Regions from separate parts of the Microterricola viridarii genome, predicted to be linked through region 3. Evidence: predicted binding sites of a transcription regulator. Region 3 holds the regulator's gene; each other region holds the start of a gene.
The links. Region 3 encodes HspR, which represses chaperone genes until heat shock. Its sites were predicted from a motif close to AAGTTGAGTCNNNNNGACTCAACTT; they were not measured.
Positions count from the first base shown of each region.

Region 1: a site for HspR is predicted at 1,424-1,448, ahead of BLT62_RS00410 (ATP-dependent Clp protease ATP-binding subunit). Genes of this name have one in related genera too.
Region 2: a site for HspR is predicted at 1,731-1,755, ahead of BLT62_RS07965 (ATP-dependent Clp protease ATP-binding subunit). Genes of this name have one in related genera too.

Region 1 covers NZ_LT629742.1:85,904-89,171, reverse strand. Annotated here, with positions in the region: gene BLT62_RS00420 (TetR/AcrR family transcriptional regulator) at 1-186, shown strand, start outside; gene BLT62_RS00415 (SMP-30/gluconolactonase/LRE family protein) at 418-1,293, opposite strand; gene BLT62_RS00410 (ATP-dependent Clp protease ATP-binding subunit) at 1,499-3,268, shown strand, end outside.
Region 2 covers NZ_LT629742.1:1,752,199-1,755,466, forward strand. Annotated here, with positions in the region: gene rnc (ribonuclease III) at 1-514, shown strand, start outside; gene mutM (bifunctional DNA-formamidopyrimidine glycosylase/DNA-(apurinic or apyrimidinic site) lyase) at 542-1,471, shown strand; gene BLT62_RS07965 (ATP-dependent Clp protease ATP-binding subunit) at 1,772-3,268, shown strand, end outside.
Region 3 covers NZ_LT629742.1:404,083-407,350, forward strand. Annotated here, with positions in the region: gene BLT62_RS01860 (nucleotide exchange factor GrpE) at 1-533, shown strand, start outside; gene BLT62_RS01865 (DnaJ C-terminal domain-containing protein) at 659-1,663, shown strand; gene BLT62_RS01870 (heat shock protein transcriptional repressor HspR) at 1,666-2,112, shown strand; gene BLT62_RS01875 (class I SAM-dependent methyltransferase) at 2,379-3,268, shown strand, end outside.

The sequences.
Region 1 (3,268 bases), 320 kb from region 3:
GACGGGCGCACAACGGCCGCTGACCCCGAGCTCGTCGACGAGGCCAAGATGGTCGTCTCGCTGGCCATCGGGGTGCTCCGCTTCACCATGCAGCAGCGCCAGGCGCAGGGCGCTTCTGCCCCGCCCCTCGAGGAGACCGTGCGGCACGCGACGGCGCTGGTCGGGCGGATCGCCGGCCGCGCCTGATTTCGACAGGCTCGCTCAGCGGGGCACCACCTCGCGCACGCGGGCTCGAGGGAGCCCGCGACCGAAGCCAACACCCACGTGGGCTCGAGGGAGCCTGCGACCGAAGCCAACACCCACGTGGGCTCGAGGGAGCCTGCGACCGAAGCCAACGCTGCTCAAAACACAGGTCGAGAGCAGCGCGACAGTCGCAGGGCGGCCCCGCCCCGCTCTCGTCCTGTGTTTCCTGTCGCCCTACCCGCGGAAGCTCGCCACCGGCAGCCCGCTGGTGCCGTGCCCGGTCACGAGGAACACGTTGCCGGCGAGCGGCTCGGCGTCCTCGTCCAGCCCGTTCGCGGCCGACGTCACCCAGAGCTGATCCCGCTCGGGGCCGACGAAGGCGCACGAGGTGGTCTGCGCCGTCGGGACGGCGATGCGCTGCACCCGCGTGCCGTCCGGCGCGAACTCGTGCAGGGCGCCGCCGCCGTACTCGGCCACCCAGAGGTGCCCGCGCACGTCGACTGCCAGGCCGTCGGGCAGTGCGGTGAACGCCTCCGGGCCGACGGGCACGCTCGGCGTCGGGGTGAGCGTGGACGTCTCCGGGTCGAAGGGGTAGCTGTAGATTGCGCGCGCCATCGAATCGACCAGGTAGAACGTGCGGCCGTCGGGGCTCCAGCCCAGGCCGTTCGGCAGCGCGAGGCCCTCCAGCACCTGCTCGGCCCGCCAGTTCTCGTCGAGCCGCCACAAGCCGCCCCTCCCGGCGGCGAAGTCCAGTGCGCAACTGCCCGACCAGTAGATCCCGGCCGGGTCGGCCTTGGCGTCGTTCATGCGGATGCCGTCGGCCAGGCAGTCCACGCGGTGCGTCACCGTGCCGTCATCCGCCAGCCCGACGAAGCCCGTGCCCGTGGCGGCGATGAGGCCGCCGGCCTCACGCGGGGCGGCCGCGCCGATGCCCGGCGGGTACACGGTCACGGCGGTGTCGAGGGTGGCCGGGTCGGTGCGGAGGATCTCGCCCCGCTCGTTGTCGACCCAGAGCACGCTGCCGCTCGCCGCGTGCCAGTACGGCCCCTCCCCGCAGATCGCGCGGCGCGGAACGAGGACGCTGACGGTGGGAGCGGGGTTCGGGGTCATGCTGTCCTTTCGGGCGCGCTGCGCTGCGTCGCTGAGGGGGAGAGGCGTGTCCGCCAGCCTATTGCGGGGCCGTCGAACTCACAGCCCGCGCACAGGGGGCGGCACTTCCGCTCCGGCAGTCGCCTTGGTAAACTTGAGCCACATCGACTCAAGTTTGCTCGGCCGCCACACCCCGGTGGCCGATCGCGGTACGAAAGGGAATGCCATGCAGCCAGACCAGCAGCCTCCTCAGGAAGAAGCCAAGAGCGCCCTCGAACAGTACGGCGTTGACCTCACCGCCATCGCGGCGAGCGGCAAGCTCGACCCGGTGATTGGCCGGGACGCCGAGATCCGGCGGCTCAGCCAGGTGCTGACCCGCCGTACCAAGAACAACCCGGTGCTCATCGGCGAGCCGGGCGTCGGCAAGACCGCCGTCGTCGAGGGCCTGGCCCAGCGCATCGTCGAGGGCGACGTCGCCGACTCGCTCAAGGGGAAGAAGCTCGTCTCGCTCGACCTCAGCGCCCTCGTGGCCGGCGCCATGTACCGCGGCCAGTTCGAGGAGCGGCTGAAGAGCGTGCTCAAGGAGATCACCGAGTCCGACGGCGAGATCATCACCTTCATCGATGAGCTGCACACGCTGATGGGCGCTGGCGGCGGAGAGGGCTCCGTCGCGGCATCCAACATGCTCAAGCCCATGCTCGCCCGCGGCGAGCTGCGCCTGATCGGCGCCACCACGCTCAACGAGTACCGCGAGTTCATCGAGAAGGATGCCGCCCTCGAACGCCGCTTCCAGCAGGTGTTCGTCGGCGAGCCGAGCGTCGAGGACACCGTCGCGATCCTGCGCGGGCTGAAGGGCGCCTACGAGGCGCACCACGGGGTGACGATCAGCGACGGCGCTCTCGTCGCGGCGGCCACCCTGAGCAACCGCTACATCACCTCGCGCCAGCTGCCGGACAAGGCGATCGACCTCGTCGACGAGGCGATGAGCCGGCTCAAGATGGAGATCGACTCCTCGCCGGTGGAGATCGACCAGCTGCAGCGCCAGGTCGCGCGGATGAAGGTCGAGGAGCTCGCCCTCAAGAAGGAGAAGGACGACGCCTCCAAGGAGCGCCTCGAGAAGCTGCGCGAGGAGCTGAGGGAGAAGGAGTCCGAGCTGAAGGTGCTCGAGGCCCGCTGGGCGCGCGAGAAGCGCTCGCTCAACGCCGTCGGCGACCTCAAGAAGAAGCTCGACGACGCCACCCGCGCCCGCGACCGGGCCATGCGCGAGGCGAACTACGCCGAGGCGTCGAAGCTGGAGTACACGACGATCAAGCAGCTGCAGGAGCAGCTGGCGGAGGCCGAGCAAGCCGAGAACGACCCGATCGAGGACCGCATGGTCAACGAGCAGGTGACGGAGGAGGACATCGCCGCCGTCATCGCCGCGTGGACGGGCATCCCCGTCGGCCGGCTGCTGCAGGGCGAGACCGAGAAGCTGCTGCACCTCGAGAGCGAGCTCGGCAAGCGCCTGATCGGCCAGAAGAAGGCCGTCGCGGCGGTGTCGGATGCCGTCCGCCGAACCCGTGCGGGCATCTCCGACCCCGACCGCCCGACCGGTTCCTTCCTGTTCCTCGGGCCGACCGGCGTCGGCAAGACCGAGCTCGCCAAGGCGCTCGCCGAGTTCCTGTTCGACGACGAGAAGGCGATGATCCGCATCGACATGTCGGAGTACGGCGAGAAGCACAGCGTCTCGCGCCTCGTCGGCGCCCCTCCCGGCTACGTCGGGTACGAGCAGGGCGGTCAGCTGACCGAGGCCGTGCGGCGGCGTCCGTACTCGGTGATCCTGCTCGACGAGGTCGAGAAGGCCCACCCGGAGGTGTTCGACGTGCTGTTGCAGGTGCTCGACGACGGCCGGCTGACCGACGGCCAGGGCCGCACCGTCGACTTCCGCAACGTCATCCTGGTTCTCACCTCGAACCTCGGCTCACAGTTCCTCGTCGACCAGTCGCTGACCTGGGCC
Region 2 (3,268 bases), 1.3 Mb from region 3:
CATGCTCTACCGCAGCTTCCCGGATCTGGACGAGGGACACCTCGCCAAGAGACGAGCCAGCCTTGTGAGCAGTGTCGCGCTGGCCGAAGTCGCCCGTGCGATCGGGCTCGGTCAGTACATCCGGCTCGGCCGCGGTGAGATCCTGACCGGCGGCCGTGACAAGGCCTCCATCCTCGCCGACACGGTCGAGGCGATTATCGGCGCCGTCTACCTCGACAAGGGTGGCGACGTCGCGACGCCGTTCGTGCTGCGCCTGATCGAGCCGTTGCTGGCCGACCCGGACCGCTTCGGGGTCACCATGGACCCGAAGACGAGCCTGCAGGAGATCGCCGCGCACCGCGGCGGCGGCGTGCCCGTCTACGAGATCACCGAGAGCGGCCCGGACCACGACAAGCGGTTCGTGGCGACGGTCACCGTCGGCGACGTCACCGCCAGCGGCGAGGGCACCAGCAAGAAGCACGCCGAGATGGCCGCCGCCCTCGAGGCGTGGTCGCGCCTCACCGGGCGCAAGTAGCGCCCCGGCCTCCCGTGGAGCTGCCCGATGCCTGAGCTGCCCGAGGTCGAGGTCGTCCGCGCCGGGCTGGCCCCGGCCATCGGCGGCGCGCTCGTGCGCGGCGTCGAGGTGTTCGACGAGCGATCGCTGAAACGCCACGACGCGACATCCGGCAACTTTGAGGGCCTGCTCCTCGAGCAGCGGATGCTGGCCGCCGTGCGCCGCGGCAAGTTCCTCTGGATCCCGCTCGGCAGCGGCCGCGCGCTCGTCACCCACCTGGGCATGAGCGGGCAGGTGCTGCTGCGCAGCCCCGGCTTCGAGGAGTCCGGCCTGCTGCGCATCCGGCTGGCCATCGAGCACCCGGAGCACGGCGAGTTCTGGGTGAACTTCGTCGACCAGCGGATCTTCGGCTCGATGGCCGTCGACCGCATGGTGCCGACCCCGGACGGCGCCCCTGCAGGTTTCGCCGGCCCGGCAGCGACCGACGGTGCGAACTCGTGGCAGCTGAGCCTGCCGAGCCAGGTCGCCCACATCGCCCGCGACCCGCTGGACCCCGCCTTCTCCGACGCGGCCTTCTTCGCCGCGCTCTCCCGCAAGAACACCGGCATCAAGCGCGCCCTGCTCGACCAGGGCCTGATCAGCGGCATCGGCAACATCTACGCCGACGAGGCGCTCTGGGCGGCGCGGCTGCACTACGAGCAACCGGCATCCTCGCTGTCGACGCAGAAGAAGCGCACCCTGCTCGCCGAGGTGCGCCACGTGCTCGAGAAGGCCCTCGCCGAGGGCGGCACCAGCTTCGACGCGCAGTACGTCAACGTGAACGGCGCCTCCGGCTACTTCGCGCACTCGCTCAACGCCTACGGCCAGCAGGGCAAGCCCTGCCCGCGCTGCGGCACGCCGATCAGGCGCGAGCAGTTCATGAACCGCGGCTCGCACTTCTGCCCGAAGTGCCAGCGGCTGCGCGCGCCCCGCGCCTGACGGCGCGCAGCTCGGGCCGCGCCCCTGCCCGCGCCCGCGCGATGCGCGCCCTGCGCCACTTCGTCGGCGTCCGCGCCACATGAGCGGGCGCGGAGGCCGACCAACTGGCGCAGAGGGCAGCGGGCAGCAGGCGGCGGGATGCGGGATGCGGCGGCAGAATGCGGCGGCACGGTGGCGAGTGGGTGCGCGGCTGTGGCACTCGACCGGCTGAGGCTGGAGAAACACCGTGAGCCGGAATACCCCCGCGCCTCCAGCGTTGAACTTGAGCGAACTGCACTCAACTTTACCTGAGGAGGATTGGTGCCCGAAGATTTCACAGAGCCCGGAGCCAACTCGTTCGACGAGTTCCTCTCCCGCTACCTCGCGGGCGAACAGGCACGGCAGGCCAGGTCGATCGACCTCAGCCGCTTCCTGACCGCACGCACCCAGAGCATCCTGCGCCAGGCTGGACGCTTCGCGCTCGAGCGCGGCCAGACCGAGCTCGACGCCCTGCACATCCTGCGCGTGATCGTCGAGGACGAGAGCGTCTCGCAGGCGATCGCCCGCATCGGCGTGGCGCCGGAGCGCATCATCACCGCGACCGAGGCGCGCCTGCCCGCCGCGACGGATGTCGCCGACATCGACGCCGCCACCATCACGCCCAGCGCCTCCCGCGCGCTGTTCCACAGCTACCAGGTGGCCCGCTCGAGCGGATCGACGTACATCGACCCGGAGCACCTGTTCTTCGCGCTCGTGCTGGGGCAGGACGCCCCCGCCGGCCAGGTGCTCGCCCGCGCCGGTGTCACCGCCGAGGCGCTGACCCAGCAGATCCGCGAGCCGGTGACGGCGGGCGCGCCCGGCGACGCCGAGCTCGGTGACAGGGAGAAGGCAGGGGGCGCCGCGGAATCCGCGACCCCCATGCTCGACGCCTTCGGCACCGACCTCACGCAGCGCGCCGCCGACGGCGAGCTCGACCCCGTCATCGGCCGTGCCGACGAGATCGAGCAGACGATCGAGATCCTCAGCCGCCGCACCAAGAACAACCCGGTGCTCGTCGGCGAGGCCGGCGTGGGCAAGACGGCGATCGTGGAGGGCCTCGCCCGCGCCATAGTCGAGGAGACCGTGCCGGAGCAGTTGCTCGGCCGGCGCGTGATCTCGCTCGACCTGCCCGGCATGCTCGCCGGCACCCGCTACCGCGGAGACTTCGAGGAGCGCCTCACCAAGACCATGGAGGAGATCGCCGCGCACACGGGCGAACTCATCGTCTTCATCGATGAGGTGCACACCGTCGTCGGTGCGGGCGGCGCCGGAGACGGCGGAATGGACGCGGGCAACATCCTGAAGCCCCGACTCGCACGCGGCGAACTGCACCTCGTGGGTGCCACGACGCTGAGTGAGTATCGAAGGATCGAGAAGGACCCGGCGCTCGAGCGCCGCTTCCAGCCCGTCAAGGTGGGGGAGCCTTCGATCGAGGACGCCGTGCTGATCCTGCACGGGCTGAAGCCGGCCTACGAGGCGCACCACGGCGTGCGCTACACGGATGCCGCGCTCCGCGCCTCCGTCGAGCTCAGCGCCCGCTACCTCAATGACCGGGTGCTGCCGGACAAGGCCATCGACCTCATCGACCAGGCCGGCGCGCGCCTGCGCCTCCGCCTTGGCATGAAGACCGATGTCCCCGCGCTCATCGCGCGCCTCGCCGAGCTGGAGGCCGACAAGAATGCCGCCGTCGGCGCCGAGCACTACGAGGAGGCCTCGCGGATTCGCGATGAGATCGGGGCGGTGCAGGCCAAGCTCGACGCGGCGACCGCGCAGAGGGGC
Region 3 (3,268 bases):
AGGCCGAGGGCCCCGACGTCGAGACGCACGACAATGAAGGACCAGGCGCCGAATCGCTGGGAGAGGAGGAGCTCACTGTGGAAGACATTCTGAATGCCGTCGCGGCAGAAGAGGCCGACCCGACCGCCGAGCACCTGGCCGATCTCAAGCGGGTCACCGCCGAGTACGCCAACTACCGCAAGCGCACCGAGTCGAACCGTGAGGTGGAGCGCGAGCGCGCCGTCGGCTCGGCCGTCTCCGCGCTGCTGCCGGTGCTGGACGACCTGGACCGTGCCGAGAAGCACGGAGACCTCGAGGGCGAGTCAGCCTTCGCGACGATCGCCGCCAAGTTGCGCGCGAGTGTCGAGAAGCTGGGCCTCAGCACCGTCGGAACCGTCGGCGAGGTGTTCGACGTGACGATCCACGAGGCGATCTTCCAGCAGCCCACCCCGGGCGTGGAGGTCGAGACCGTGGCCGACGTCGTCGAGAAGGGCTACTACCTCGGCTCCACCTTGCTGCGACCTGCGAAGGTCGTCGTGCAGGTGCCCGCCTAGGAGCGGTTCCCGTAGGGGTCGGATGCCACGGCATCCGGCCCCTACACTCACAATGCTTGTGAACACAGACTTTCTGCATCCGCCAGCGGATGCAACACATCAACTCATCACGAAAGGAGGCGCGCATGGCAAGTCAGGATTGGTTTGACAAGGACTTCTACAAGGTTCTCGGCGTCTCAAAGGACGTGAGCGAGGCCGAGCTGAAGAAGACCTATCGCAAGCTCGCCCGCAAATACCACCCCGACTCGAACCAGGGCGACGCCCAGGCCGAGGCGAAGTTCAAGGAGATCAGCGAGGCGCACTCGGTGCTCTCCGATCCTGAGCAGCGCAAGGAATACGACGCGATACGCGCCATGGGCGGCGGGGCTCGCTTCACCGCTCCCGGCAACGCCGGCGGCAATGCCGGCTTCGAAGACGTCTTCGGCGGCATGTTCGGCGGCGCGGGCGGCGGCCGCGGCCAGCAGCAGTACACCTTCCAGCAGGGTGGAGGCTACGACGACATCCTCGGCGGCCTGTTCGGCGGCCAGGGCGGCCGATTCGGTCAGACCACCGGCGGCTATCGCGGGTACGGCGGCCCGAGCCGCGGTGCCGACGTGAACGCCAGCGCCACCATCGACTTCCTCACCGCCACGCAGGGCGACACCATCACCCTGCAGACCAGCGATGGCCGCCCGATCAAGGTCAAGATCCCTGCCGGCGTCGCCGACGGGCAGAAGATCAAGCTCCGCGGCAAGGGCCAGCCCTCGCCGGACGGCGGCGAGGCCGGCGACATCATCCTGACCGTCACCGTGCGCAAGCACCCGGTGTTCGAGCGGGAGGGCCTGAACCTGCGCGTCAACGTGCCCGTCACCTTCGTGGAGGCCGCCCTCGGCGCCACCATCGAGGTGCCGACCCTCGGCGGCGACCCGGTCAAGCTGCGCGTCGCCCCCGGCACGCCGAGCGGCCGCGTGCTGCGCGTCAAGGGGCGCGGCGTGAAGACCGCCAAGGGCGTCGGCGACCTGCTCGCCGTCGTGCAGGTGGCTGTTCCCTCGCACCTCAACTCGGCCGCCCAGGAGGCGCTCGAGAAGCTGCGCGAGGCGCTGCCCGATGAGAACCCGCGCGAGGACCTCCTCGCCAAGGCACGGGGCTAACCATGACTGCTGGGATGTCGGCCGGCATCGACGAGCGGGCGCCGATCTTCGTGATCTCCGCCGCCGCCGAGCTGGCCGGCATGCACCCGCAGACGCTGCGCCAGTACGACCGGCTCGGCCTGGTCGAGCCGCAGCGCACCCCGGGCAAGTCCCGGCGCTACTCCATGCGCGATGTGATGCAGCTGCGCGAGATCGCGATGCTCAGCGCCGAGGGCGTCAGCCTGGAAGGCATCCGGCGCATTTTAGAACTTGAGAACCGCGTGAACGAGCTGTCCACGCGGGTGCGCGAGCTCGAGGGGGCACTCGCCGACGAAATGCTCAACCGCCCCGGCCGGCGCATTTTCGCCGCCGGCGCCGAGGGCGACGTCATTTCGGTCAAGGCCGGAACGCGCCTGCGCCGCCCGAACTCCGTCGTGGTGTGGCGCCCGCTCGGCGGCGTCGAGCACTAGCCGCCCGATCTCCCGCCTGGTGGTTTCGGTCGCACGCTCCCTGGAGCGAGCGAGGGATTCCGCCGGCTGGTCCAGTTCCGCTGGTCGAGCCGCCCCCGCTGGTCGAGCCGCCTCCGCTGGTCGAGCCTGGCGAGACCCGGCACGCATCGGTCACTGTCCAGAGGTTGCCTTTGACTGGGCTGCCGCCTTTCGCGACGCTGCGCGTCGCGCGAGTTGGTGTCTCCCGCACCTCGCGCCGCCGTGCGTCGCGAGGTTACCCTTGGGGCATGGAATTTTCGGCTTTGCGGCGGTGGCCAGACGTTGAGGCCGAGAATCTTTTCGCAGTGGACGCCAGCGACAGGCTGATCCTGTCCGAGGCTGAAGCCGCACTGCAGGGCGCCAGCGGCCACGAGGTCGTCGTGATCGGCGACCGCTACGGCGCGCTGACGCTGGGTGCGCTCGAGCTGCTCGGCTCGGCGGGGGCGGATGCCGGCGGCATCCGCGTGCACCAAGACGCCTACTCCGGCGAGCTCGCCCTCGCGGCAAACGCCGAGACGGTCGGGGCCGCCGCCGGCACCGACTACCGGTCGATCGCCCTCGGCATCGAGCAGAACGCCGCCGGGCTGCTGGGCGGCGCCCGCGTGGTGCTGCTGCAGCTGCCGCGCTCCCTCGACGCGCTGGACGAGATCGCCGCGGCCATTGCCGCGCATGCCGCGCCCGACGTGGTCGTGTTCGCCGGCGGGCGGATCAAGCACATGACCCCCGCGATGAACGACGTGCTCGGCGCGCACTTCGGCCGCCTCGACGTGAGCCTCGCGCAGCAGAAGTCGCGCGTGCTCCTGGCCAGCGCCCCGCAGGAGGCCAACCCCGCGACCGCCGCCTGGCCGCGCCTGAACCGGCACGACGACCTCGGCCTCACCGTCGCCGCGCACGGGGCGGCGTTCGCCGGCGCCTCGGTCGACATCGGCACGCGGTTCCTGCTCGGGCACCTCGCCGAGGCGCACCCTCGCGCCCGGAACGCGATCGACCTGGGCTGCGGCACCGGCATCCTGGCCACCGCGCTGGCGCTGCACCGGCCCGAGCTGCGCGTGCTGGCCAGCGACCAGTCGGCCGCCGCCGTGGCATCCGCACGCGCCACCGCCGCCGCCAACCGGATGAGCGAGCGGGTCACCGTGGT